Regions from separate parts of the Endozoicomonas sp. SCSIO W0465 genome, predicted to be linked through region 3. Evidence: predicted binding sites of a transcription regulator. Region 3 holds the regulator's gene; each other region holds the start of a gene.

Region 1 (9,883 bases), 1.2 Mb from region 3:
AGTCTTGAGAATTTTTCAATAGTTCTGTACTTCAGTAGCGATATGCCATTTGCGTAGACAATATTGCCGGATGGGTCTGCAATAATCAGGCGAACCCGAAAATCCTGATTTATGGGCATATTAACCAGTTTAGCGGCATCCAAATCAATCCTTAAAAAACGAATCCGTTGGCTATCATCAGACACTCTGAACAGAAAGCTGGTATAAAATATGGCCCCGGTTAATTCAGTATTAACATACCAGTCATACTCATAATTATTTTTTATCGCCAAATAGACTTGATCCGGAATGGAGTAACCTGAACCTTGATCTTCGGAAACAAGATTTTTAGTCATCTTATCGAAATGAACAGCCTCTTTACTTTTTTTTTCAAAATCGACAATTGATATTGATCTCACATAGGGCATATCACTGAAAATTGAAAGAAATTTAGCGGAAAGGCCATAATAAGAGATCTCAGTAGCGGATAAGGATAATGCCCTGCCAGCCAGGATAACTTTACTGATTCTCGCATCTACGTTCGCCGCATATCGCATGGTTTCATTAAGATGTCTTCTCCCAATTTCCTCAGAAGCCGTACGAAAGGTAAAATACAAAAAGAGAAAAGTAATAATACAGTAACAAAATACAGCGGGAAGCAAATTAAACAGGGTAATTTTCTGACGGATGGATGTGGCCATAACAGCAAATTACTTCCATAAAAACTTCATATTAACTGCAACTGCGCTTATCAGAAAATCATCATCCAAAATGACACGCATTATTGATCTCTATAGAATTTCTCATTGACTTCAAGCTCACACTCCAGAGAACTCATACTATCCGTGTCCAAGTCCATACAGGACGTATATGACCCACCGTCAACGGCTGACTCGAGGGATGGATCCACACAACCATCACCATCTATTTTCTGGAAAAAGTCCTCATCATAACCGCTGCATACTCTGACTACCGGAGTATCATGCAGTAGAAAACTACCCGATCTATATCCATATCCCCCTTCTATAAACATAAAATCCGGTTTGGATGATGACGTTTCTTTGATACTTTTTTTAATCTTTTCCTGAAGCGTATTCATGGTAAGCCCACTATTAAAGTTCATGAAGGAGATATCATTGCCATTTCTATCCTTTGTGAGACGTAACATCCATCGAGCATACATTCTGGTATATGGTGAAGGCGATAGCATGATAAGATACACTCTGGGAGAACGTTCCCTACCAAATTCATCTTGTATCATATCTACATAACCACGGAGCCATGGCTTTAATCGAGTCATGATGCTAGACGACAAATTAATTTTAATAGAGACACACTCATTACCCGGCTCATTCTCCAAGGTTTCTGCACAGCTTCCCGGAACCCATACCACGAGCTTCTTTAGAAAATCCGCATCAGAAAGCTTTTCACTTTTTTCACTTCCAGAGCTTATTTCCTTTCTGGCTTCGTAGAGACTTTTCAGCCCTTGAAGGACATTTTCAAAAAATAATTTTGCATAACTGTCCTGACACGGCATATATTTCACTGGTAATGAGCATTGCAGTTTACTGGTCTGCTCTCCTTTCTTCTTGATAAAGATACTGGACCATGGGTTTACACTAACATCACCAATCAGATAGGAGTTCTCCGGCTGATGATTAACAAGTACCATAGTATCCATTGTCATATTCTCAACAACCTCATGAAATGCCTCAACACCAGAGCATTCTTCCATACGAAAACAGGCATCTTGTGACACAGGCCTCCACTGATATAAAGCCGTTCGAAATACCTTATCATGCCCATGAAAAGGCTCAATCAGGAGAACATTAATTTTTTTGTCATAAGTTTTTCTGATCACTCTTTGAAAGCAAGGTATGGTAATCAATGGAGATTCACTGTTAACATCCTTAGCATCTGCTAGCAACTGATAATCTAATTCAAGGGTGCTGTCGATACTATTACCCTTTACAGGCTTATAGCCATAAAAATCTTCCCAATATTTCAGCCAACGAAAAGCAGCATCACTAAAGGTTTCTTTTGTATTGCAACCATTTGGTAAGAAATGGATAACATCACCTTTAGTTACCATTTTAATCATTACTTTGGATTCAACATCTAGCAGAACACTTTCATCTGCTTCATTATGAGCAGAGACATTCTCGTTCATTTCTTTCGACAAAACATCTGCCAAACTATCTTTTATTCGTCTCATGTGACCAAAAACCACATCAGACAACCGTCGAAGTAAATCCATTCTTTTTGATAAGGGTAACGACTTGATTTTCAAATCACACAATTTAGCCTGAGGAGTTGTACATTTATCAAAATCGATCCAAGGATTCCTTATAAAGTTACCAAAATAATCTGATACAAATTCAGAAAATTCTATACTTAATGGATCATCTTTTTTACAGTCGATAGCTTTCTCAAGGTCTTCAAAGCCTGTAAAAAAATGTACAGCACACCAGGATAAAAATCGACCATCTTCAGCCAATAAAGAAGACACTTTACTGACCACATCGCGCAATGATGAAGTTTCCTCTTTATGTGAATCATGACTAACCGATTCTGCAGCAAGCCTGGATTGTGTTTTTTCAAGTTGACGAAGATCATTGGTCATCATTACCATTACAAACAATTTTGACATCTGTGGGTCTTCAGACATTTTTGAAATAAAGTCATGTCGCTCAGGAAACCAGTCCATCATAAATTGATTTCCTGGCAAAATCTGGCCATCGATGGTAATGGTTGCAGGGGCTACATCAAGGTAAATCAACTGATGTTTCTTTCGATCATAGGCAAAATTTGAAAAATTTCCATCAATAACACATTTTATCACCCAGCCATTGCCTTTTTCCCCGATTATCTTATTAAAGCGATCACACCGGTCTATCAAATCCAGAATACCTTTAATGATTTCAAATTTAACCTCAGGTTTTTCATTGGGATCTTTCAATATATATTCAACCATCTCTCCCTGGTCGTATTTTCTCTGCAATCCTAATACCGATATACGGCACTCTTCATATGATTCCGATTCAACCTGACTGCCATTAGTTGGCATTTTTTCTGTTCTATTACGATAGTCAGGCATCACTGGCTCGTCATCCTCAGCTCTGATCGGAACGGGTACGATGTCAACATTATTGAAAGCATCGGACTCTGATGGACTATTTCTTTTCTTTCTGCCCAGCTCAGACTCACCACCGCAAACAGCACCATTGGAAACTTTTTTTCCAGAACAACCAAACTCATGGATTGGCTCATTATCAATAGCGTGATCCCGATACGGCACCGCTATATATTCTATAGGGCTCAGTACGAATTGAATTTCTCCATTTTTTCCCAGTTTAGGTTCTGTCATCACACACGAGCATATTATTTGTGTACTACCCAATGTCCTGATCGTTGTTCCAGAAGTTGAGAGATTCATGCGCCGCATGATTTCTTTTGCCGCTAATTTATTAAACTCTGCATGTGTAAATACCCGTTGCGCAATTCCTGAACCAAGATATTCACCGACAAATGCATTTTTTTCGGGCGCAGTCTGTTTTTTATTTCTTACAATCGGTATAGACTTCTGATGTAGAAGATCCCTGTTTGTTCGATTATTTATACTTCCATCCGGATTTCTTTCCAGTTTATCTCTCGTAGATTTAAATTCCTTATCGACATCAAATATCTCATCAAGATTCGGATCAGGACAGTTAAGAAATGGGGTTTGCAACTCAATAAACAGATTAACTTTTTTTGGAGTTGTTACAGGCACACTACATGAAAAATAAAGTTGATTCCTGTCAGTTCGTCCAGTCACCAATCGATAGCCTGCAATTTTAGAAACAATTTGATCATCAGGCATCTTTTCACGAAATCGAATCAGGAACTTCATGTCAGATTCATCATCAAATGGATCAAGCGTTCTTACTCGATCAAGCAGTCCTGAAAACGCTCTATCACCCTCAAAACCAGCCAACTCAATATAGATACCATTAGGAGTAAGCATTGGAATTGGATGGGTAGCCTGATCAGAATCCAGGTAATCAAAGGGGTTGAGTTGATAGCAAACAATATCGGGGGTTAACCGTGTAACAGCACAGGTATGTTTTATATGTAAATACAGTTTATCTACATCATTTCTTGCGTAAAACCTTACCTCATAAAAAGAATTCAGCGCAAGATTTTCACTATCAAACAAAGCAACAAATTTCTCCATAACAGGGTGAAGATCGTGGGAAAATGGCTCACTATTACACTGACCTATATTACTGGCAAATCCTAAACTTTTCGCAAAACCCATCAACACGGCAAGGTCTTCAAGTTGACTGAGAGTACTGTACTCTGTTTTCTGCTTCTTGATCCCACCATAAGACCACACTATATCAGAGGCTGACACACGACTTTCAACAACTCCAACCGGTAAACATTTATTTAACTCAGGATACTTAACCACACGGCATCTCCTGCCTTCTACCCCTGCTACTTCCCCCACCCTCTTGTTATTATTCCTCCCGGGATTTAAGCTCTCACTGAAAAACATTGGTTCCTGTCCTGAAAAAGGAGTCACACGCCTTTTGGTGCCAGAAACCCGTATTTCCCCTGATGGAAACTTTGGCCCTCGTAATTCGTTTTTAGAGCGCACCTGCATCCCGTAGGGAGTTCCAGGCTGTCCGGATGGGTCCATCGTTTACATCCTGTTTTTTAAATCTTACCGTCATTTGACCAGGGCCAGTTGAGGTTTTCTTGCATGCCCGGTGTATCAAGACGCTTCTGTGGCAATTCACGTAAGGAATATCATGACGCGATATTACAGCAAAAGGCGAGTCACCTATCATAATACCGCAATGAAAACATAGGAGGTTGATACCCCCTTCGGGCATGACGTGCCGTCTTGCTCATCTTAACCTCAACAGATACTAGGGGTAATCATAGCCAAAATGCAGATAAGCGTGCTTAGTTAATATCCGACCTCTCGGTGTTCTCATAATATACCCTTGCTGAATCAAGTAGGGCTCAAGGACATCTTCAATAGTATCCCTCTCTTCACTGATGGCCGCCGCGAGACTGTCAACCCCCACAGGGCCACCATCAAACTTTTCAATCATGGCCAACAACAGGCGACGATCCATATGATCAAAGCCACTGACATCGACATCCAGCATATTCAGGGCAGCATCAGCCAGTTCGCGGGTCACCGTACCATCACCTTTTACTTCCGCATAATCCCTGACTCTTCTCAGCAACCGATTGGCTATACGGGGGGTTCCTCTTGAACGGCGAGCCACTTCATTGGCCGCCTCACTGTTCATTTGCACCCCGAGGATACGGGCAGAACGGAGAACTATTGAACTCAGGTCCGCCACATTGTAGAACTCAAGCCGCTGTACGATACCGAAACGATCCCTTAACGGTGACGTCAATAGCCCAGCACGTGTGGTCGCTCCTATCAGCGTAAAAGGTGGTAGGTCCAGTTTGATCGAACGTGCCGCAGGACCTTCACCAATCATGATATCCAACTGATAATCTTCCATCGCCGGATAAAGCACTTCTTCAACCGCTGGGCTAAGACGATGGATTTCATCAATAAACAGAATGTCATTAGGCTCAAGATTAGTGAGAAGGGCCGCAAGGTCTCCGGCTTTCTCAATAACCGGCCCGGAAGTCGAACGGATATTGCTGCCCATTTCATTGGCAAGAATATGCGAAAGTGTCGTCTTACCCAGACCGGGTGGACCAAATATCAACGTATGATCCAGAGCATCGCCGCGCTTTCGGGCCGCCTGGATAAATATCTCCATCTGCTCCCTGACCTTTGACTGCCCTGTATACTCACTCAACCTGACCGGTCGTATGGCACGATCCTGAACCTCTTCGTTCGGGCGCTCACTGGCCGAAATTAAGCGATCTGCTTCAATCATCATTTTTTCCGGGAATTCTCTTAAACCAGGCTAACAATTCTTATGCTCGGTGCGGATGGAAATCCAAGGGTTGCCATTCTTGCAGGTTATTCTGTCTACTACCTAAATCCATTAGAATCATCCACACACCAGCCGTTACCTCCGCAAACCTTATATCAACGTACATCTAAATCATACTTCTCAGAGCCTGTCTTATGAGTTCTTCACTGGACAGACCGTCGACTTTAATCCGACCAATAACCTTACTGGCTTCCTGGGGCTTATAGCCCAGGGCAACCAGAGCACTGACGGCTTCCTGCTCAGTATCAAGCGCCTGCTTTTCGATAGCCTGTCCCAACGGTGTTCCCATCAAACCATCAAACTGTGCAGCTGAACTATCCCATTTTGACAGTTTATCTTTTAACTCAACGATGAGGCGTTCCGCTGTTTTCTTGCCAACGCCGGGTAGTTTCACCAGGGTGGAACTATCACCATCATGGACACACCGCACAAAATCAGACGATTCTATTCCGGAAAGCAATGTTAAACCCAGTTTTGGACCAACCCCATTCACTTTAATCAGGGTACGGAAAAGCTCTCGCTCCCGGGCGTCACTGAAACCATAAAGTAGCTGCGCATCTTCTCTAACAACAAAATGCGTATAAAGCGTTGCTTCAGCGCCGACCTCTGGCAGGCGATAAAACACCGACATCGGTGCTTCAACTTCATAGCCCACCCCGCCGGCCTCAATGAGTAGATAGGGCGCTTTTTTCTCCAGCACAATTCCACGAAGTCTGCCTATCATTTTCAGTATCTCTTCTAACGACTTAATAACCGGCGATTTCTTCTGCCCGTCGCACCCGCCATTCGAACCAGGCTTGCCCGCGTGTGGGCGTGACACAATGCCACTGCCAGTGCATCGGCCGCGTCTGCCTGGGGTGTTTTATCCAGTTTCAGGATTGAGGTAATCATATGCTGAACCTGCGACTTTTCAGCAGACCCTTTGCCCACCACAGCTTGTTTCACCTGCCGGGCCGAGTATTCAGAAACTTCAAGACCATGATTCACAGCTGCAACAATAGCTGCTCCGCGAGCCTGCCCCAGCTTCAGGGCAGAGTCGGCATTGCGTGCCATAAATACTTGCTCGATACCGACAGATTGTGGACTGTACATTTCAATAACGGTATTGATACCCTGAAAAATCTGGGCAAGTCTTTCTGGTAGCGGCCCCTCCTGGATTCGGATACAGCCAGACGCCACGTATTTACATTGGGAGCCTATTTCCTCAATGATTCCATACCCGGTAATCCTGGACCCGGGATCAATCCCCAACAATAAGGCCATTCCATTTCTTTTCCAAACGTATCGTCAAACAGAATACTGTATATACATACACGTTTCCAGCATTACAATTTTAAAACACGGCATTACCAAAATACGCTACGAAACTAAACGGTTGCGACTTACTCTTGAACGTGAGTTTTGGGGAGTCAGCTTGCCAGATGAACAATCAAGTAAAAACATTACTGACCATTGCCAGTGTTACCTTGGTACTCTTTCTGATTACACTTGTTTTTAACCTTTAAAGGAACCCCGGAGATAACAGACACTTATATTAACTCCTGTGGTTCAGTTTCTGCGCCTTTATGTAGATATAAAAAAACCCGGAGTCATCCGGGCTTTCGATAAAACGTTTCCTGATTACCACCGACCCTACGTCGTGAGCCAGCTGCTATAATAAACGTCGATAGTCATGTGTTTTGGAGGTAAAACTGATGTGTAAAAACACCATTCAGTTCCAAAAAGGCCTTGGCATTATGCAATTTCTGGCTAATTACGGCAGTGAAGAGCAGTGTGAGAACGCGCTGTCCTCTTGGCGCTGGCCAGATGGCTTCCAATGCCCGAAGTGTGGCTCCCGCAGTTTCTGCAAGCTTCACCGGAAAGCTGAATTCCAGTGCAATTGCTGCCGTTGCCAAACCTCGCTTACCAGTAACACTATCTTTGACTCAACAAAGCTGCCTCTAGCTACCTGGTTTCTGGGTATCTATCTCGTCACCCAGAATAAAGCGGGGATTTCTTGCCTGACGCTTCATCGACAACTTGGCATTTCCTACAATGCCGCATTGCGCATGAAACACAAACTCATGCAGGTCATGATGGAAAGAGATAACAGCTGGCAGTTGAGTGGTTTTGTTCAGATTGATGACGCCTATTGGGGCGGAGAGCGCCACGGAGGCCGCCGGGGCAGAGGCTCAGAGAACAAAGCCCCCTTCGTGGCCGCAGTTCAGACAGATGCTGATAACCACCCTATCTACATGAAGTTCAATGCCGTTGATAACTTCCGGCGAAAAACCATTCAGGAGTGGGCAGAACATGCCCTGAAAAAGGGTGTCCGGGCCGTCAGCGATGGCTTGTCCTGTTTCCGGGGTATTGAAGATGCCGGATGCCAGCACACAGCCATCATTACCGGTGGTGGGCATGCATCCATGGAGAATGAGTTGTTCACCTGGGTAAATACCATGCTGGGAAACGTGAAAACAGCGATTACCGGTACTTACCATAAGCTCGACCCCAAGCATCTGGGCCGTTATCTATCAGAGTTCAACTATCGGTTTAACCGGCGTTTTGATATGCCTTCAATGATCTCAAGGCTAGGTCGGGCTGCAGTCAATACAGCACCGATGCCGGATCGACTTCTCAAACTGCCAGACGTCCAGTGGAAACCGGGTTAGCCATCAACCGATAATTGAAAGTCATTTGACGTATTAATATCATTATTTCGAATGATGATGTGGGTCTTTGCTTGTTCGGAGCGGTTATGAAACCGAATTTAGTTGATAATCTGGAGAACAAGCCGTCATGATGCCTGCTCCACCGGTAATACTGGAGAGGTTCTATTATTTCGTAACTGTTCAGCACCCCCACATAAATCTGGAATTTTCTGATTTTTATACCATCCTCTTAAGCACCATTTTTCCACAATATTCGCCAGCATGATTCCAGAACTACCCGCAACTATGTCGGCTGAGATTCTCTTGAAAGAGAATGCAGAGCTGCGGATGAGAGTTGCCTGTCTGGAAGAGCGATGTCGAGAATTGGAAGAAAAGGTTGGCAAGAACAGTCAAAACAGCAGCAAGCCGCCATCGTCTGATGGTTATCAAAAACCTTGTAAAAACAGTAATTCTCCAGATCATTCTGACGACCTTTCCGCAGATAAAGGTACCGATCCATCGGATGAAAAACCCAATCCTAAAAGTCTGAGACAGTCTTCTGGTAATAAAGCCGGTGGAAAGAAAGGGCATCAGGGCACTTGTCTTAAACAGGTCGATATCCCTGACTATATTGAGTACCTTCCGGTTAAAGAATGCAATAAATGTCAGGCGTCTCTTCTTGATACTCGACTTTAGAGTCTGTATAAAACGATAATTCGGTCAGCTTTTTATAGTGAAGCAAGCCGAAATCAGTGAACTGTTTTTCCAAGTTCGTTATTACTTCCGTTTTTTGCCTAAAAGCCTTTAGTTATGCTGCTTCTGAATTATCCGGTATTAACTGGTCGATCAGATCGCGAAAATTGAACTCATATTTTTGCTTATATCTGTTCCAGCCCTTGCGAATAGAGAACCTCGGAATAATTCCTGAAAGAGCAATTTTCATCATGCCTGCAGTGGTTGTATCCGGGCTTCTCCAGGGTATCCGAGAAATATTCAGACATGCCTGATTTTTACAAACGGTTAATAACTGCAATAATGCATAGCCTGCCATTTTCAAATGCATCCATCGAAGCAGTGTTCGCAATTTCTGCTGCCATAAATGGCAACAGCCAAAAGCATGTTTGAGTTGGTGAAACATTGGCTCTACCGGCCATCTCCGGGAATAGGCACGAAGCACCTCCAGTCCCTCAAGTTCCGGATTGGTCGAGATGAATATTCTGCTTTCGGTCAGACCTTTGTCATTTTCAAAGCGACTCCAGACGACGCGTACTTCACGACCTTTAAGGAATCTGGCGC
Region 2 (9,883 bases), 500 kb from region 3:
AATGGACACGACAATGTGCAGGTAGAGTGCCAGCACTATTACTGTAAGTCCTGTAAGCGCTACTTCGATGACCTGACAAATACGGTTTTCGCAGGACACCACCGACCACTCAAAGTCTGGATTGCCTGTCTCTATTTAATGGGGCTGAACGTCTCCAACAGCCAGATAGCTCAGGAACTTGATCTGTGTGTCAGTGATGCACACCATATGACCACAGTCTTACGAAATGGTGTTGTTGACCGAAAGCCTGAAGTGATTCTTGATGGCGAAGTTGAATTCGACGAGGTCTACATTGTAGCTGGTCACAAGGGACACCCTGAAGCATTAAAAAAATCTGGATCGTCCACCGAGAAAAAGAAGGCTTAAAGGCGCTCCGGGCCGTGGGACTCTTGAAAAAGACAAACCGCCGGTATTGGGAATGATTCAAAGGGGAGGTCAGGTCATTATCAACATGCTGTCGAACGTTAAGAAGGCGACAATCGAACCATTTATCAAGAAACACGTAGCCCCACAGAGCCAGATTTATACCGATGAATACAACATCTATGATGACCTTGAAAGCTGGGGCTTCAGACATAAAACGGTCTGTCACGGCAAAGGTGAGTATGCTCGTGATGATGACAAAGACGGTATTTACGAGGTGCATGTTAATACTATGGAGGGGTTTTGGTCACTTCTACGCTCGTGGCTAAGGCCTCACAGGGGAATATCCCAAGAGGCTTTACCCCTTTACCTTGGCTTTTTTGAGTTTTTGCATAATATTGGCCGAAGAGGCAAAAGTCTTCTTCAGCCCTTAGTCAACTTGCTGGTTACATAGCAGTCTGGAATTGGAAAAGAGCCACATTTGATTTCATATGGTTAGCTAGTTCCCATCCAAAAACTATAGCCCTTGGGCCACGTAGCCTACAGAGATTTGACGTGCTCTGAATTTACAGGAAAATCACATCAACTCCGCTGTAGCCCCCGAAAACTGGTTGAAAAAGGCGTCAAAACAAAACTTGATTTTTTCCCTCTAAGCCTTGGCACGCATAGGCTGCAGAGTTTTTGGACGAGAACTAGCTACTTATTAAGCTCAGGATCTTTTTTCAGGGAACAACGTAGATAGCAAGTTATCGCTATTAAACTTCAGTTTTGTCGTAACTGTTAAGCCCCCCTCACATAGATCTGGCATTTTCTGATTTTTATACCATTCTCTTAAGCACTGTTTTTACCAACATTCGCCAACAGGATTCCTGGGCTGCATGCAACTATGTCGACTGAGATGCTCTTGAAAGAGAATGCACAAAACGACTTATTGAGTTGAAAACTGAAACACTGCGGTTCATGTCAGATTTTACAATCCCCTTCGACAACAATGTGTCGCAGGACTATCCGAATCCAAATACGTAAACACAATGGTTATGAGAACCTTCCCATTCCATACAAACTGAAGGTTTTCTGCCGTGACAGAATGGACCAATGGGCGGGAATGGCAATCCATCATGACAGGGGTCCTCCAGTTGCAGACCGCTGCCAGCGCTATGATACCCGAAACAGCCCCCGGAAAAATTGGCTCTAACAATGCCGGGGAAAAATGTTTGCCCCGGGAACAATCCGACATAATCGTGCACAAAAAGGCACACATTTACCCGTGCACCACCTGCAAAGCCCCACTACGGTTCCAGGGAGTCGTTCAGGCTGACTGATGCTATTCCTAACCTCCTTGTTAGTCAATCAAGCTTCCGATATTGATAGTCTGCGTTTAATCACCACACGTTACCTATCTCTCGATATCAACAAGGACGTTATATTATGAGCTATCCAAATGTAATCCCAACCTCTACTCATCTCGGTCATGCCCGATTTTCTGCTCCAACCATGGAGAAAGACAGCAGGCGTTCTATATGGTCAAGTGTCGGCAGAGCTGCCGGCAAGGCGGTTGCCATGCCATTCCGTCTGGCATCAACGGTAGTGAACGGCGGTGTTTTTGCTGCCTACTATGTGACCACCATGGCTATTACCGGACTTGCTGCCACCGGAGGTACCGTCTTCGGTATGGCAAAAATAGCGACTGACCACATCCGTGGGAAACCCCATAAAAGTTTGTCCGAGTATGCTATTACTCCCGCCAGAAAGACCTTTAACTTTATGTCTCGACTGTATAATGAGCTGCCAAAACATGGCGCAGAATGCATCTTTGCCGGAGTAGCCATTGCTGCGGTAACGGCTGTAGCAATTATCGCCATGAGTCAGGGTGGTGGCGACTGTGGCAGTGGTTGTGGCAATGTTTTCATATTCATGGATACGACTCATCATCACTATCATGGTGGTGGCGGTTCCACAGGTTATCGGGAATATTCTGATGATGACTATAATCCCTCTGGCTTGGCGGCAATACTGCATCCTTATAGACCTTCTATTGTCCTTGGACGTAAAATCATGGGTAAAACTACCCGGATACTCAATCAAGGCCATGAGGTTGACTAAATATTCGCATTAATAGGTTGTTATCGGAAGTTTTGTTTGTAAAAGCATATAGTGCTTGTCCGAAAACCCATCAGCCCTTGAAAACAGCAGTCAGTGGCCTTACTTAATCATTGAAGATTTCCACTGACAGGCTGTTTTCTCACTCATGCGCTAAACCATTAAGCCACAAAAGCAGTTAGGCGAAGTCGATATCTCTGCCATCACGGATTATTCAAGGGTTTTCTGGCAGACACTAATACATCATTTCAATGAGATTGACGTGTACCATCTACGTTCATCCTGAGTGGAGTCGAAGGGTGTTTGGCACGATCTATCATGGGTTTGAATAAGACCTTGCTCGTACTGTATCAGAATGTTAGCCGAACCACTGTTTCAGGGTTTCTCTGGCTTTTTGGGCATGTGTTTCATTGATGTGGGCAACAATTGCAGCTATAGCAGCTATCAGTACTCCCATATCGTCAGAATAACCAACGACCGGCATTACATCCGGCATTGCATCGACTGGTGAAATGAAATAGCCCAGTGCGCCGTAAGCGATACCCTTTGCCCAGGTTGGTGTATGCTCATCGTTGGCTGCGTAATAGAGTTTTAATGCAGGTTCCAAAACGTTTTCGCCGGCAATTTTGGCGAATTTCCTGACCTTATCCCAAAAACTGTTTTCGCTGTAATGATTAGTGAATTCAGTGTCGTTCTGCATGCACCACCTTCCAAATATTTTCTTTTTGATCACCCAGTCTGACTGACCCTTAGTCTTTTTGCAGCCTCTACCATATTTTTCAAAGCCGCTTCCACCTCAGGCCAGTCTCTGGTTTTCAGCCCACAGTCCGGGTTGACCCATAAACGCTGCCTGGGAATTTTCTTTGCGGCCTTGGTCATCAGCTGTTGAATCCACTCAATACTGGGGACGTTTGGTGAGTGAATGTCATAAACGCCAGGGCCAATCTCATTGGGGTATTCAAACGCTTCAAATGCATCCAGCAGTTCCATATCAGAGCGGGAAGTTTCTATGGTGATGACATCCGCATCCATTGCCGCAATATATTCAATAATGTCATTAAACTCGCTGTAACACATGTGGGTATGGATTTGAGTCTCATCCTTTACGCCACTGGCAGCAATTCGAAAGCTTTTTACTGCCCACTCCAGATAGGCTGGCCAGTCTGCTTTTCTCAAAGGCAAGCCTTCCCGAATGGCGGGCTCATCAATCTGAATAATGCCTATACCCGCCTGCTCAAGATCAACGACTTCATCTCTTAATGCTAACGCTAACTGCAGACAAGACACTTCTCTGCTCACATCATCTCTTGGAAATGACCAGCAGAGAATGGTAACCGGCCCGGTTAACATGCCTTTAACCGGTTGACTGGTCTGTTCCTGAGCATAACGGCTCCAGGTAATGGTCATCGGCTCAGGGCGGCTGACGTCACCGATAATAATCGGTGGTTTTACACAGCGACTGCCATAGCTCTGCACCCAGCCATTGACAGTAAAGGCAAACCCTTCCAGCTGCTGGCCAAAATATTCAACCATATCATTGCGTTCTGCCTCTCCATGGACAAGTACATCCAGGCCAAGCGACTCTTGTCTTTTAATTGTGTTCCGGATTTCTTCTTGCATGGCTTCAATATAAGACTGCTCATCTAATTCCCCCTTACGAAACTGTAAGCGTTTCTGTCGTATCTCCCGTGTTTGAGGAAAAGAACCAAGGGTGGTTGTGGGAAATTCAGGCTGATTCAGTTTTTCGTGCTGTAATGTTGCCCTAACTGCATAAGGAGAGTGGCGGTGGTCAATATCCTTGTCGTCTTTTAATGCCGTCAACCGTTGCTCTACCGCTGTATTATGAACCCGCTGAGATTGTTGTCTGGCAGACACAGCTTTTTCTGCTTCAGTAATCAATTTCAGCACAGCCGGATCCTGCGCCTGGTGCCCACCGGTTAAAACCTGACCAATGACTGATACCTCTTGGCATTTCTGCCTGGCAAAAGCAAACCAGGATTTCAGCTCATCATCAAGCTCAGTTTCATTTTCCAGATCAACCGGAACGTGGAGTAATGAGCAACTTGGTGCTACCCACAGCCGATCTCCCAGCCGCTCCGCTGCCTCCTTCAATTGCTGCAATATCTGCTTCAGGTCTGAGCGCCATACATTTCGGCCATTAATAATACCAGCCGATAAAACTTTGTAGGCAGGCAAGCGGTCAAGCAGTGCTGGTAACTGATCAGGGCCGCGAACCAGATCAATATGAAGGCCATCCACTGGCAGATTGACCACTGTGGTCGTTGTACCATTCAGGCCACCAAAGTAGCTGGCCAATAGGATTTTTACATTGCAACTCTGCAGTCGGTTATATACCGATTCAAACGCCTGGTTCCATTCCTGAGGAAGGTCCAGAACCAGAATGGGTTCGTCAATCTGTACCCACTCCACATTCATGTCGGCCAACCTGGCCAGAACGCTGCCATAAACCTCAACTACACTGTCAAGCAGTTCCAGTCGGTCAAAAATCTCACCCTTGACTTTACCAAGCCACAGCCAGGTCAGTGGGCCGATCAGTACCGGTTTTACCCTGAGGTCCTGCTCAATAGCCTCGGCGGTTTCATCCAGAATAGCAGCGTTAGATAGCTGGAATTTTTGGCCTTTATACAACTCCGGCACTATAAAATGGTAGTTAGTATCAAACCATTTAGTCATTTCACAGGCAGCAGCAGGCTCTCCAGTGGGCGCTTGACCTCGGGCCATACGAAATAGCGTATCAATATCATCAGGATCAGCTTCCGAAAATCGTTCCGGCACCGCACCCAGCATCAGAGAGTGATTCAGCACCTGGTCATACCAGGTAAAATCCCCCGTCGGAATCAGGTGAAGTCCTGATTCTTTCTGCAGCTGCCAGTGCAGCTTACGCAGGCGACGGCCTTCCTCGAACAGCTCCGCCCTGGACAGGTCGCCACGCCAGTAACTTTCCTGGGCTCTCTTCAACTCACGGTTGGCACCTATTCGTGGAAATCCAAGGTTATGGGTGGTGATCATGAAATAACTCCGGGCAGATCGACAGGCTTATTGTTTTCAGGGTTGATCAAAGAGTAGCCGTGATTCTGTTGGAGAGTTAGTTTTGAATCAAACTCATCAAACGGCATTTTCGACAAAAGTGATCGATCAAAAGCCGGAATAGTTCGAACTATTCCGGCTTTTGGGCATTTGAAGTTGGGACTGCAGGATTCAGGTGCGAATGCTTCATGCCTTTGTGGCTTGCGTCAAAATCAAGCGATGGCTTCACGAATATCCACAGTATTATTAGCTGAAACTTCACTCTCCGGGTGGATTTCCTGCAGTACTTCAGGCTTCCCTTTAAAAGCTTTGGCGAGAATATCCTTGTTGCGAGACATCAGCAGACCGATCTCTTCTGCCAGTTGTTCATCAATCTTGAAATTGGCTTCCAGCATGCCGGTGATGCCATCGGCCAGCTCGAGCATACGATCGTGTTCTTCTGCAGCTTTCTTATCAGTAAACATGCTTCCGTCCCGGTCAACTCGCCACATGGGGGTAATAGACATGGGCTTCCTCCTGTATTGGGTCTTACATACTGTATGTAAATACAGTTATTTTGTCCAGAAGACTATCGAACAGAACTTACCGCGGCGGAAAAATGGAACTCAGCAGTTGCCGGTCAAGCCGGCCACTCATCTGGAGGCTCTTCAGTTTGATCAGTTGACTTAGCGGGAACGTTTTTTCGGATGAGGGCTGAAACGTTTGGCACTGCCTTTCACCTTCCTGGCCTGCACTTCGTTTTTCTTCAGTCGATCCTGTGGCTTTTTGTGAAAAGCAGGTGCCGGTGACAGGTTCACCAGTGCTGCCAGTGCGTCGATATCCGGTTTTTCCAGCTCCTGAAACTGCCCCTGACGCAGGTGATCAGGAATGATCATGCTGCCAAAACGAACCCGTTTCAAACGGCTGACTTTCAGATCCTGGGATTCCCAAAGGCGACGGACTTCACGGTTACGGCCTTCCAGTATGCAGACGTGGAACCAATGGTTAATGCCGGTACCACCGGAGTCCACAATATCGGTAAAACGAGCGATACCGTCTTCCAGCTCAACGCCATCAAACAGGTTTTTCACTTTCTGCTGGGTGATATCGCCCATGACCCGTACGGCGTACTCACGCTCAATGGCGTGTGAGGGATGCATCAGGCGGCTGGCCAGTTCTCCATCGTTGGTAAACAGCAACAGACCGGAAGTATTCAGGTCCAGGCGACCAATGGAGATCCAGCGCTCACCTTTCAGTTTGGGAAGTTTATCGAATACCGTTGGGCGGCCTTCCTTATCGGAACGGCTGCAGATTTCGCCTTCTGGTTTGTTATAAGCGATGACACGACGAATACCGGAGGCATAGGCTTCCAGCTTAATGATCCGGCCGTCCACAGCGATGGTGTCGGTCGGGGTTGCGCGGTCACCCAGGCTGGCTTTGACACCGTTGACACTGATGCGTCCTTCAGTGATCCAGCGCTCCATCTCACGGCGTGAGCCAAGGCCAGCGCCCGCCAGGATCTTTTGCAGTTTTTCGCCCTGCGGAGGGAGTGTAGTTTCTGTGGTCATGGGATATCGGCGGGGTCTCCGCCCGGAATTGTACAAGAGGGAACGCAGTATAACGGCAGGTCCGGGTACAAACAATCCGGTTGAGCCGCAGTCAAATCCAATGATGAGTGTAAAAGCGCTGCCTTATGCAGACAGGGTTGCGGAACAGGAGCATCCTTTGATCCGGGCTGTGCGGAGGTCTCAAGAATAAGCCGATGCGTAGGGGTTTCCTGTTACGCTGGTAAAATTGGCGCCAGCAAGTCATCGATTCGCTCCTGTGTTTACCGTTAGACAAATATCAATTGGAACAAAACTGGCTTTTCAGTGTCATAAAGAGTGTCATAAAGAGAGTTCTTGAATGGATTCACTGCCTTTGCAGATTTCAAAGGGGAAATTTGGTTTTAGCCCAACTTAAACAGCAGGTATCCCCTACATGCCAGGATTCCCGGTCGATGGATGTTGCTGTTTTTTCACTCTCCCGTATTAAACCCATGATAATTTCATAAAATCCAGGAGTAACAATGGACCTGACCACTGCGGGCTGTCGCAAAACTATCACAGACGAATACAATCAACCGCCTGCCAGAAGGAAACCGGAATATTGCCAATTCACCAGCCACACTGAACAGGACAACTTGTCCACTCAAGCTGTGGACTTGACAACAAGACCCTTTCTTGGCCAGTCGGATTCGTCCATAACCGTTCCCCCTCTTGAGGCTCGATCGGTCACAAAAGACGAAACGAATTATCGTTTTGTAAACAAAAGTTCTGCTTTTGACTTCCGCTTTGCTGCAAAAAATGATGTCAGGTCCTTATTGGCATCGGCAACTTCAGCGACCAGTGAGGTTATTCTGCTCGCTCATCCCGATGATTTGTGCCGGGATAGTCTGTTATACCGGCTGCAGATTACAGAGCAGGGATATCCCCGTATGCAACCGGGCAAATTATTTGTCAATGATGTGCCCCTTACCCTGGTGCTGGATATCCGAAATCTGTCCAGCGAAGAGCTGCCCCGGTTCAACGATCTGCTGGATCCGGATAATCCATGCCTTTATGACCGGATTACCCGGAAAAAACGTGCTCTTGGCGGACATGTCACCCTGCTGGTTGTGGCCGACCCGGAACAGCTGAGCGGTTCCGGAGGCCATGGTCGGGTACCGGGCGCTGATTTCTGGCGCCGCATCAACCGTCCCGGTAACACCTGGCAGGGTGAAGAGTCCACTATTTCCCCTGTTCCGGATGGTCCATTGCTGCCTGAGCACCCGGAAATGTCCATGGCCCATGACGGGGCCATCACCGTGGACTGTCATCTGTTTCCGGATTGGCGTCAATTGCTGTTTGGTGGCCCGGGTGTCAGCAGCAGCGGGAAAATCTGCCACCTCCCCGGGCAATTGGCAACACTGTCCCCCGGGCAGCGGGTGATCCTTAAAGGAGCGGATTGGGGGGATCTGGCCTTTGAACAGACCATCCGCTTGTTGATAGCCCGACAACAGTTTGAATGCAACGGCCAGCCACGGCGCTTGCCGGACGGTATTCAATTCTTCCGGGCCGGTGTTGGCCAACAGGAACTTTCGCAGTTATTCCAGCCTCTGATGAGTGACGATATTCCGGAAAAACCGCTGATCATCAATAGCGCCAATCTGGCCACCTGGCTCAATGATATCCGGATTGATGAGCAGGGGTATGCCGTACCCAATACATCGTTTGCCGATGAGATGCGGGCTGGTGGCGAGGTAACCGTAACGTCGTCTATCAGCGAGGAGAACTGGTTCAGGCTGCTGGGCTTTTTGCACAGCATTCACGATACAACAGGATTGAAACCGGCAATTGTCCTTGCTCATCTTAAGGATCAGCCAGAACATCTTGGCCTGGTCCCTCAGCCAGATGCAGCCAAAAGCCCGGATTCGCATCGACTGCCTGAATTATGTCAGCGGATATGCCAGAGCGAACGGCTTAAGGTGATCAGCTATCAACAGGAAGCGCAAGTCACTCAATGGCTACAAGAGCAGCCATCGACACCACTGCTGATCCGGGTTAATGCGCAAACCACCTTTACCCAGTTATTTGACAATATCCATGTCACCTCCGAAAGAGAGCCCCGGTTTGGTCGGCAGCCCACCGCTTTGCAGGCCGCCCTTGAAAGTGGACAACCGGTGGTCATCCGCGGCCTGGAAACCAATGAGCATCTTCAGCGGTTACTGGAACCCCTCTGCTGTGCCCAGCCATTACTGATTAACGGTGTCGTCCAGCCGTTGCCCAACGCCCATGTTACCCTGCTCTGGCCGGCAGCGGCACAGAGCAGCTCACCACTCTGGAACCAGTGGCTGGTATCTGCCCGGGCGTGCGATGAAATCGATATCTGGGAACATGCTGCCATTCGTTATGGTATTGACCGTAATGCCCTGCCGAATCAGGCCATCCATGGCATTTACCAGGCATTCAGTACGGTGGGTTCTGGCGTCACCCAGGTTCCCGGTCAGTTGCCGGCCTTAACAGCATCCTTGCTGGATCAGCTGATCCGCTCAGCAAACCAGGAAAAACAACTGGATCAGGCTGATACCCTTGAACCGGCGCATTGGCGTAAAGCCATTAACAGTGTGATAACCCACGGCACCCGCAGGAATCCCACAGTCCGAGCATTTATGAAGTTTGCCTGTGAGCAGTTGCTGCCGGACACGCCTCTCTCCCTCTGGGTAGATAATGACTATTTAGCCCGAACCCTGGCTGATTATCGGCAACTGAGCCTGCAGAGTTTCAAGAATGCGTCAATCTGGCCCCTGGCCCGGGCCTTCCATCCACAAGTCTTTGCCAATGCAGGATGTGGCGCCTTGACGCTCTCTTTTCAT
Region 3 (9,883 bases):
GATTACCCAAAAAGCATGGCGAATGCCGGTAAGTTCTGAATCAGGTAAGCAACCGATTGCAATCCGGGCTTTGATTGGTGGGCAGGACACTCTGTTGCTGCAGGGAACGGTCAGCGTCAGTGAAGAACGTTTTCTGCATGTTGACATTGATCTTTGGCTGAATAAATTAAGCCCGGAATCCCTTTATTCGACACTCTCCGGAAAACAGCATAAATATAATCAAAAGACATCCGGCGTTCTTGCTGATTCTCATACAGGATCTGACAATCTGGTTAGACTGCATGATGGTTCGCCACCTCTGCGCATAACTGATAACTTTCAAATCAAACAGCGAAGGAGAATCCGCAATACAAAGGAAATTCAATACATAGACAGCCCGGAGATTGGAGTTCTCATCAAACTTACTCCCTATGATCGCCCTGACGCCCTGGTAGAAACGGGAATGACAATTTCACAATATAGCAGCTGAAGCCGTTACAGCTGGTGTTGCAAAAAATGAGCAAGCAGGTTAACTCCTGATCTGCTTACTCATGATAAAACTGTTTTTATCTCCATCCGTTTGATACTCAACGTTATCCATCAAACTCTGGACGATTGGCAATCCTCTCCCACTGCATAGCCACGCTGCGGGATCATCAGGATCCACTGAAAAATCTCTGTTACTTAGCTTCCCTTGATCCATTGGCTTACCCCAATCACTGATGGTCAGCATTAAGGAATTTTTCAAAAGACTCACCCCGACTTCAACCTTATGGCCCTTTTCATTACCATAAGCGTGTTCAATGGCATTATTAACAATCTCCACAACACACAGCTCCACACGGTTCACCTCGACCGGGGAGAGTGTTGTCATGGCACAAAGTCCTCGGACCGCCATGGCAATCAGGGTTGTATTCGCCAGCTCACTGTCAATCTCAAGCCGGACGGCCTGCCCCTTTTCCTCCGTCATGACTACTTCTCCCCAATGGCCTCAGTCACCGTCGGTAGAATGGTAAACAGCTTATCCATGGAGGTAAGACTAAAAAGATCCATGACAGCGGGTTGTGCGCCAGCCAGTTTCATTGACCCTGCTCCACCCATTTTTTTCAGAGCTGCAACCAGTGCACCCAAACCACTACTGTCCATAAAACGCACCGGGGACAAATCAATCACCAGGTTATCGGAGCCACTGTCAATTTGGTCAAAAAGGTAAACCCTCAGAGGCTCTGATATAGAAGCATCAAGCCGGGTTTCATCAATAGATACGATGGTATGCCCGGCATCAATTTTAGATTCAAATGGCATGTTGCTCTCCTTGCGTCATAAGCCTTGCGTTATAAACCTTGAGTTATAAACCTTGCGTTACAAACATTGTATAATTATCAGGCAGCCAACATTTATTTATGGTCGCCACTCCAATACCAGATAAGTTACATCATCCTCAAAAACATCAGCGCCTGCCCAGTTAATAATGTCCTGTTCAACCCGGCTGATCATGGATTCAATTGAATGATCAAAAGCATCTTCCAAAGAAGATATCAGACGGTCTTCCCCAAACATTTCACCGGTATTGTTTTCGCACTCCGTCACACCGTCAGTATACAGAAAAAGCCTGTCACCGGGTTGAAGCTGGATAGTGACATTCTCATAGGTCATACCAGGCATCATGCCGATAGGTACTCCACCACAGGTGATTTTTTCGACAGATTTTGAGCCACTTTTCAGCCACAGGGATGGTGGATGCCCAGCCTGCGACAGGGTAACTGAGCCGGTTCGACTGTTTATTACCCCATAAGCTATGGTGAAATAGAGCATCGCCTCAGGATTCGCCTGAAACTGCTCATTCAGACTCACCAGCACTTCATCGGGTTCTTTCAACCGATAGAAAGGTGGTTTGTTGAATGACTCCTTAACCAGTGAACCGCCTCCATCTTCACGAAGAATATTGTTCAGTGAAAAAGAAAACAGAGCTGACGGAACACCATGACCAGCTACGTCCAGCTGATAGAAACCCAGCGTCTCTCCATCAAGTGCCTGATAACCAAACATATCCCCGCCGAGAATGCGGCTTGGTTTGAAGTACCAGTTAAAATCAACATTCTGTATTTTGGCCGGTTCAGACAGCAGACGGGCCTGTGTTTCTGCCGCTGACTCCAGATCTTTTTCGATGGTATGAATTTTATGTTCAAGAGCAACTTTTAATTCAATAATGCGGATACCAGCATTCAAGCGTGCACCAAGCTCATCAAAATCGACAGGCTTATTGATAAAATCATCAGCACCACGATTAATGCCTTCTACCATGGCCTCACGATCCGAATTACCCGTGAGCAGAATGAAGTAGACATAGTAGCCAATATGACTTTTACGGATAGCCTCACAGAGTTCTATACCGTCCATATTTGGCATCATCCAGTCGCTGATAACGATCCGGATATCAGGATGGTTTTCCAGAACGCTCAGCGCTTCATAGCCGTCCGATGCTTCAAAAACACGATGCCCCCGTTTTTTCAAAGCCACAGAGAGAATCATTCTCTGGTCACGAGCATCCTCAACAATTAATATATCCATCAGTTTTATTATCAGTCTTAATTGTATTTAATACAGCTATTAGGTTATCGACCCATCTGAAAGAATCCTTCGAGTCGGATAAGCAAATGACGCCCCTTCTTCATCAACAACCGCTGCAACCAGAAGTAAAATAGACTCCTGAGCCTTTAAAAAGCCAACGCGATCTGTTCTGGTAATATGCACCCTGACTTGGCACAAAAGGGCAGAATCATCATAACGGATGAATACCGCATAATGAGGCTCACGATTGTCAACCTCAGGAATCTGCTGAATAAGATCATCTATTCGACTGAGAATACGGGACATTTTTCCAATGTCCTCATAACGGAGGGAGAAATGTTCAATCATCCGGCGGTTTCTCATTCGCGTGGCATTCTCGACAACAATCCCGGTAAAGATTGAGTTTGGAACATAAATAGGCCGCCGATCAAAGGTTCTTATTTTTGTCAGACGCCAGCCAACCTTTTCGACATGCCCTTCAATTGACCGGTCCGGGGAGCGAATCCAGTCACCCTCAGTAAAAGGACGATCCAGCATCAGCATTAAGCCACCAAAGAAGTTGGCCAGCCAGTCCTTGGCAGCAAGACCAAGAATAATACCGCCAATACCACCAAAGGCCAGAAGCGTTGACAGGCTATACCCGAAGACCTGAGCAATGCTCAGAAATGTTGCAACAACGATAATCAGCTGCACTGAACGGGCAATCACTGAAGGTGATAAGCGCTTGCGCCACCGCCCTCCCATGGCATCCAGCACCCGGTCGACATTCAGGCTGATTTCCCAGATGAGCCAGGCAGGATATATGGTCAGAATGAGTTTTTGAAACAGGAGAAGCGTTTCATTGATACCGGACCACTCTATTCCCGGCCAGTAATGAGCCGAATAGAGAACGAACATCACCCAGGGTAGCGTCAACAAGGGCCGACGCAGAATACGACTGGCCAGACTCCAGAATACCCATTTTTGCCCATTTAGCTCGCTGTCTGCCAACCACTTTATTCCATAAAAAGCGGCTGCAGCCAGACAAAACGCAATAATTAAATGAGAGTAGAACGAAATAAGTTCGGGGTTCATGATTGGGATCATTCAGAAATTTCAGTTGGTTATTTTTATAAATTGTAGCCAGTTTGTTTAATACCCTCTTCCAGTTAATACCATCAACTTAACAAAAAACAGCAACAACCTTCATCAACCATTTGCCATCATCAGGTTTTTACAGCCTCAAGAGGAGACGCCTCCGCACGCTCCTTGATGTCAGTTAGCCCAGCCTCCGGATTACCATAAGATAAATCCAGAGTACGGGTCGGGAACGCAATATCCGCCTCATGACTGTGTATAATGCTGATAGTCTCAAGCAACACTTTCTCTTGAATCAGAAGGTACGCTGCCCAGTCTGTGGTTTTGGTAAAACAGTAAATCTGACAATCAAGACTCGATGCACCAAAACTGATAAAATTCACCATAATAATCTTATCCTGATCAATACCATCATGACGCCTCAGATAGCTGCGGATATCTTCAAGAATCGAATTCACTTTATCGCTGTCTTGATACCTTAATCCAAAGAACTGTTTAACCCGTCGATTTTGCATCCGGGAGGGGTTTTCTACCGAGATATTCATAAATGTAGCGTTCGGAACATAGAGAGGGCGTCTTGAAAAAGTCAGAATACGAGTCTGCCGCCAACCAATATACTCTACAGTACCTTCTATTTTTTTTCCGGAGAGCTAACCCAGTCTCCTACCCGAAATGGCTTATCGAGATAGATCATCCAACCGCCAAAGAAATTAGCCAGCATGTCTTTGGCGGCAAAACCCACAGCAAGCCCACCCACCCCACCAAAGGCAAGGATACCGGAAAGGCTATAACCCAGGGCCTGCATGGCAACAAGAACGCCGGTAATGATGACAGCCACTCTCATCAGGCGACACAATGCAATAACCGATGTCTGATCCAGTTTCTTCTTGCGATCAACCTGCAGGAAGTGATGCTCAAGTGCCTTGATAAACGAGAAAAAAACCCAGCAGAATAGAACAATGACCAACAGATCCCGAAAACTAAGAAGGCGCTCAAACAGACTGTTTCCGGTTCCTTTCCATATTTCTTCTGCTGACCAGCTTAACCCGACAATCCAGATAAAGAGAAAAAACGGTTTCTGACCTGCTGCCAGCAGTGCATCGTCCCAATAACTCTGAGTGGCTTCCGCTTTAGTCTTGAGTTTGCCGAAAAACTTGCCGGCAAGATACCGGGCAAAAGCTGTCAGCAAGACAGCAATCACTGACTGAATCATCCAGTCAGGAATGTTGGCTGTTATAAAGGATAAAAAGTCCATGGATACACCACAACGTTTAACCAAAACAGGAGAAAAAGGACCGGAAGAAAGGTAATTTCTCAAAAACTGCTGGCAGCACCACACGGAAGATGACGTGAAGCCTCCTCAATCAGGTTACTCAATCTCGGAAATAACCCATCGCCCATTAGTCGGCTTTTCAGATAATCCCAAAAAGAGAGACCATACAGGCGACACGTTTTTTTCAGGCTGGCAAAGGTGTCGCGACATTGCCGCCCCAAATCGCTTCGCGTCCCACTACTGATCTTTCGTCGTTTAACATATTCTCGTATCTGACTCTCGCTCAGGTTGTTGTGCAGCGGTAAGCTCGGGTCATCCAGAACCAGTAATAGCTCTTCCTTGATTACAGCCAACCCTGACAGAGCATCCTGAAGAAGCCCACTGCACGTTTGGGTTTGGATCAGCGCCTGGAACCCCTGTCGTACTTTTATTGCCTTTTTTTCAGTTGGCTCTGTCTTGAAGTCTTTAAGGTCATCGTAAATGGCCCAGAACCATGTCCGAAGCCATTTCTGAGCCATGGCCTGCTGATCATTGACCGGATGAACTTTTGCCAGCCCTCGCTCTGCATGTATCCAGCACTGGCTGTGTTTGAAAACGTCGAACTGCCTTGCCCCATCACTGAAGGTGGTAAGATGTCCTGCTCCATGCTGTATCAGGCTGCCATAAATCATGGCTTCACTGGCCTGCTGGCGCCGTCTACCAGTTAGTCTCAGGTCTTTCATACATTCTTCCCAGGCTTCATGGCTCAGGAAGGTGACGCCTCTGTATGGATTAAGAACGCGTAGCCACTTTTTGGGGTAATCCAGTTTTTCCAGATAGATCAAGGCATCGTCGGTGAACGTGTAAGTTGACCATGGGCGGTGCAGTAGGCTTACGAAATTTTCCCGGCTTTTGCTGTCTGTGCTCTCGAACCAGGCAAAGGACTCGTTATTGATGATGGTGCAGTAACCGTTCTTCCCCTTATGCCTTGTTCCCGTGTCGTCTGTCTGGATATAACTTGAACAGCGAATACCTGTAGTCAACAGCTCATCTTTCTCAGCATGGAACTGCTCGTGTCCTTTCGTCAGAAGCTGGCTGAGTTCCCCGCTGGAAATAGAGATTCCAATGTCCCATAGCCAGTCCAGCAGTTCTGGCTGGGTAACGGAGCAACCATGATACTGGTGCAGAACGTAGGCCTGCAGCATTGGCCCGTAATGATGTCCATGAAGGCTGGCTGGCGGTTTGGCCGTAATGGTTTGTCCATCGGGTGTCACCCATTGCTCTAAAAGATATTCAATACTGGATGTTTGTATTGTCAGTTCCTGAACATGAAAAGGGGTGGTTCCATTCCTGATTGATCCCTCCGGAACATCAGTGGCAGCAATGGGTATGGATTTTTCCGCCGATGGCTTTCGGGGCTGTTTACGCTGCTTTCTGGTTTTCTCGTTGGGCTTCTTAACCTTCTGCTTTGACGAGGTGTCTGGGCTGGCTCCATCGTTACCCTCAGGAGCGGATGGATCTCCATCAGGGCTGCCGGTGTCATCATCGGGAGGTTTGGTGTTTGGTTTGATGTCAGGCTTTGCGGGCAGTTTTTTTAGACGACGAATCTCTGCTTCAAGCAATTCTATCTGCTCTTTGAGCTGAATGATCTGCTCTTGCTGCTGAGTGATGAATCTCAGTAGATCTTCAGGTTGTAACTGCTGGTGTTCTAGAAAAGCCATGGTGAGAGGATAGACGACTGACCGAAATTATCCTGCTTCCAGCACTTTTTGAGAAATTACGAAGAAAGGTTGAAGTCACACTGGCCTTATAACTATAAACCAGTACATCGACTTTGAGATTGATCAAAGACATACCCCGGTTCAGGCCAGATTGCACAGATATATCTGAACAGAAAAGCTGTATCAGCCAAGCTGTATATCAATCTTGGTACCGGCATCTACACGGTCAAACAGATCGATAATATCTTCCCCATGCATACGGATGCACCCCCGTGACCCTGGCTCTCCCATCACGGCAGTATCCGGTGAGCCATGGATATATATGAAGCGACGCATGGTATCAACATTACCAAGCCGGTTATATCCGGGCTCTAGGCCACTGAGCCATAAAATTCTGGTTAATATCCAGTCTCTTCTTTCGGGATACAACGTCCGGAGTTCAGGTGAATAAATTTCACCAGTAAAGCGACGTCCGATAAACACAGAGTTAACCGGTAGGTCTGCCCCAATTTTAGCCCGAATAACATGAAGCCCGAGAGGCGTCTGCCAGCTTCCCTCCTGCTGCCCGGTTCCCTTGCTTGCTGTAGAAATAGAATAAACACGGCATTTGCCGCCCCTCTTATGAAGCACCATCTGCTGACTGGCAATATGAACAGTAAGATGCATCGGTAAATCAAGCTCGCTAATCTTTAAATGATCCATCAGATGTGTGCTCTGAGGCCTGCAGCCATAAAAGGAACCATCTTCCTCATGATATCTTCCAGTTCACTCTCAACCCCATAATCGCTTTCCGCGATAGCTCTTAGGGCATCTGCCCCGGAAAGAGTAAAAACAGCAGAACCCAAGATAAAATAAACTCTCCAGAACAGATCATTCATTGGCAAATCAGGACAGGCCTTTACCAGCAACTGAAGATAAGCCTGGAATACTTCCCCATAGACTTGCCGCAGGTATTTTTTCAAATGCCCCTGCCCCTGAGTGTAAGCTAACCCGATCAACCTCATACAAACCGGGAGATCCTCAGGACTACGAGGTTGCACTGCCATAATCTGATCCACCAGCAAATGAAGTATTTGTTCCAGATCAATAGCATCATTATTATCCTGATATGTGACAAGTGCACTGGAAAGATTACTGACAAAAGGATCAAGAAAACGGGAAAAGACAGCCTGGATAAGGGATTTTTTGGAACCGAAGTGATAATTAACAGCAGCCAAGTTAACACCCGCCTGACTGGTAATTGACCGCAGCGAGGTCTCTGCAAATCCATGCTCAGCAAATAACTTCTCTGCAGCGTCCAGAATCCTGTCTACCGTCGCTGACTGTGACATGCCGGTAAAACCTCCATTGTAAACATTTGTTTAAAACTAACGTTTGTCAACTGAAACATCAAGTTGGTATTTGAGATATGTAGTTGCAGCCAGCTGAATACTGTATATAATCACATATACTGTATAAAAACACAGATCTAATCATGTATAAATTGACCAAGCGCCAGACTGAGATTCTTGAACTGATCAAGTCTCATATCGAAGAAACCGGCTTCCCGCCTACACGTGCAGAAATCGCACAGACATTCGGTTTCCGATCACCTAATGCTGCAGAAGAACATCTCAGAGCTCTTGCACGCAAGGGAGCCATTGAAATCACCCCCGGAACCTCAAGAGGTATTCGCATACCTGGCACAGAATATTCCGGTCTGCCTATTGTAGGACAGGTTTCTGCAGGAAGTCCCATTCTTGCTCAGGAACATATTGAAGACCACCTGTCCATCAACCCCGATTTCTTTTCACCCAAAGCGGACTTCATGCTTCGGGTAAAAGGAATGAGCATGAAGAATATCGGCATCCTTGACGGCGATCTGCTGGCAGTTCATAAAACCTCAACAGTATCAAATGGTCAGATTGTCGTAGCCAGAATTGAAGACGAAGTGACCGTTAAACGTTTTGAACAAGTTAAGAACACGGTTTATCTTCACCCTGAAAACGAAGAATTCCAGACAATCGAAGTAGACCTCAGCGTTGATAACTTCGCTATCGAAGGACTGAGTGTGGGGGTTATCAGGAACTAAAACCTTACCTGACGATCTCTGATGTAGAGGACCTGACATGCAAGCATTAACACCATCATCCAGTCAGAACGATGATACCACCTTCACTGACGGTGAACCTGCCAGCTTTATTGATGAGCTGATTCTTTCAGGCCCGCCCTGGCAGTCAGGACGTTTCCTGAGGTCTGTACTGAATGAGCTGGCTAACGATCAGGATCAACGCTGGCTTACTCTGATACTGTCCAGTGAACAGGCAAAAAACACAATAAACTGGCTGAAGTCATCCGGAATCAGCAGACACCGCCTCCAGGTTCTCAATCCTTCCGCACAGGCAGACCCGCTAAAGCTGACTCGAAAAGCTTTGGCCTCCGGCACCAGTCACACCGTCGTCAGCTGGATCAAGCAGATGGATAATATCACACTGTCTGAACTGGAAACCGCCGCCCGTTCAGGTCGCTGTCAGGGATTGGCAATCAGGAGCAGAGGATAACCTGAGGGGCAAAATGACAGTTAATGAAGAACCCGGTTTTCAGGGATGTACTCACCAGCGTCAGCTTCTGTTTTACGCCCCACTTCAGCTATGCAGGCATCCAACATAGCCTTGGCAACTTCCACCTGATCTCCCTGGAGAAAGTCGAGCAACTCCCGGGAGAATGACATAGTAACCAGAGGCTCAGCGTTCTCCTCATCACTGCGACGCAATACGATTGGGTGAAAGTCTCATATTGATGAGTACTAACGTTCAAGATCACCCTTCCCTGATGAAAATGGAATCACATTATCACTGACCATATTTACCTTAGCCCGGTACGTTACCGACAGCAGCATCCAGCCACAGTCGAACCAACCACTTTGAATTAGTGACCTGAGTGTCAGAATGCCTTGCCCCCCGGGACACCGCCAACGCATTCCCGAACACTTCATTCGCTGTGTAACCAGCGTTTTACAGGACGCCTCAATGACCCCTGAGCCTATGGGCAGGTTGCGCGACAGGTGTTCTGCATAATTCATCCGTAACCGGTTTTTTCTGAAGTACTTTAACTCTGTCTTTAATTTCGATCGGCGGGGATGCTTGCTATGCTGGTAAGCCAGTGCCTTGATTATTTTTTCAACCCCACCCGGCTCCTCCTTCAGGATATGTCGGTAGGTGCTGAATTTCTCTTTGGACTTCGCGCTATTTTCACCGTAAGCCAGGTCAAATGCCTTCTTCAGGTGTTCTGCCGCATGGTAATA

Evidence for each region. The regulator LexA, encoded in region 3, represses DNA repair genes until DNA is damaged. The targets are predictions, from matches to a motif close to TACTGTNTANNTANACAGTA.
Region 1: ruvC (crossover junction endodeoxyribonuclease RuvC) is a predicted target of LexA. The motif match lies at 7,255-7,274, and genes of this name have one in related genera.
Region 2: MJO57_RS12435 (YebG family protein) is a predicted target of LexA. The motif match lies at 6,045-6,064, and genes of this name have one in related genera.

What each region holds. Positions count from the first base shown of each region.
Region 1 is NZ_CP092417.1:4,536,513-4,546,395, forward strand. It holds gene MJO57_RS20435 (ATP-binding protein) at 1-680, opposite strand, end outside; gene MJO57_RS20440 (hypothetical protein) at 761-4,663, opposite strand; gene ruvB (Holliday junction branch migration DNA helicase RuvB) at 4,896-5,897, opposite strand; gene ruvA (Holliday junction branch migration protein RuvA) at 6,064-6,681, opposite strand; gene ruvC (crossover junction endodeoxyribonuclease RuvC) at 6,696-7,220, opposite strand; gene MJO57_RS20460 (IS1595 family transposase) at 7,652-8,608, shown strand; gene MJO57_RS20465 (hypothetical protein) at 8,734-8,871, opposite strand; gene MJO57_RS20470 (DUF6444 domain-containing protein) at 8,870-9,283, shown strand; gene MJO57_RS20475 (transposase) at 9,396-9,883, opposite strand, start outside.
Region 2 is NZ_CP092417.1:2,837,698-2,847,580, forward strand. It holds gene MJO57_RS12410 (transposase) at 1-366, shown strand, start outside; gene MJO57_RS12415 (IS1595 family transposase) at 335-817, shown strand; gene MJO57_RS12420 (hypothetical protein) at 1,792-2,466, shown strand; gene MJO57_RS12425 (YkvA family protein) at 2,822-3,196, opposite strand; gene metE (5-methyltetrahydropteroyltriglutamate--homocysteine S-methyltransferase) at 3,193-5,493, opposite strand; gene MJO57_RS12435 (YebG family protein) at 5,724-6,017, opposite strand; gene rluB (23S rRNA pseudouridine(2605) synthase RluB) at 6,177-7,058, opposite strand; gene MJO57_RS12445 (AAA family ATPase) at 7,853-9,883, shown strand, end outside.
Region 3 is NZ_CP092417.1:3,335,609-3,345,491, reverse strand. It holds gene MJO57_RS14890 (CsiV family protein) at 1-469, shown strand, start outside; gene MJO57_RS14885 (ATP-binding protein) at 509-949, opposite strand; gene MJO57_RS14880 (STAS domain-containing protein) at 952-1,284, opposite strand; gene MJO57_RS14875 (PP2C family protein-serine/threonine phosphatase) at 1,381-2,550, opposite strand; gene MJO57_RS14870 (mechanosensitive ion channel family protein) at 2,590-3,624, opposite strand; gene MJO57_RS14865 (hypothetical protein) at 3,756-4,172, opposite strand; gene MJO57_RS14860 (mechanosensitive ion channel family protein) at 4,259-4,840, opposite strand; gene MJO57_RS14855 (transposase) at 4,942-6,600, opposite strand; gene MJO57_RS14850 (L,D-transpeptidase) at 6,784-7,302, opposite strand; gene MJO57_RS14845 (TetR/AcrR family transcriptional regulator) at 7,302-7,931, opposite strand; gene lexA (transcriptional repressor LexA) at 8,075-8,671, shown strand; gene MJO57_RS14835 (CDP-glycerol--UDP-pyrophosphoryl-N-acetylglucosaminyl-N-acetylmannosamine glycerophosphotransferase) at 8,709-9,140, shown strand; gene MJO57_RS14830 (hypothetical protein) at 9,161-9,352, opposite strand; gene MJO57_RS14825 (hypothetical protein) at 9,386-9,883, opposite strand, start outside.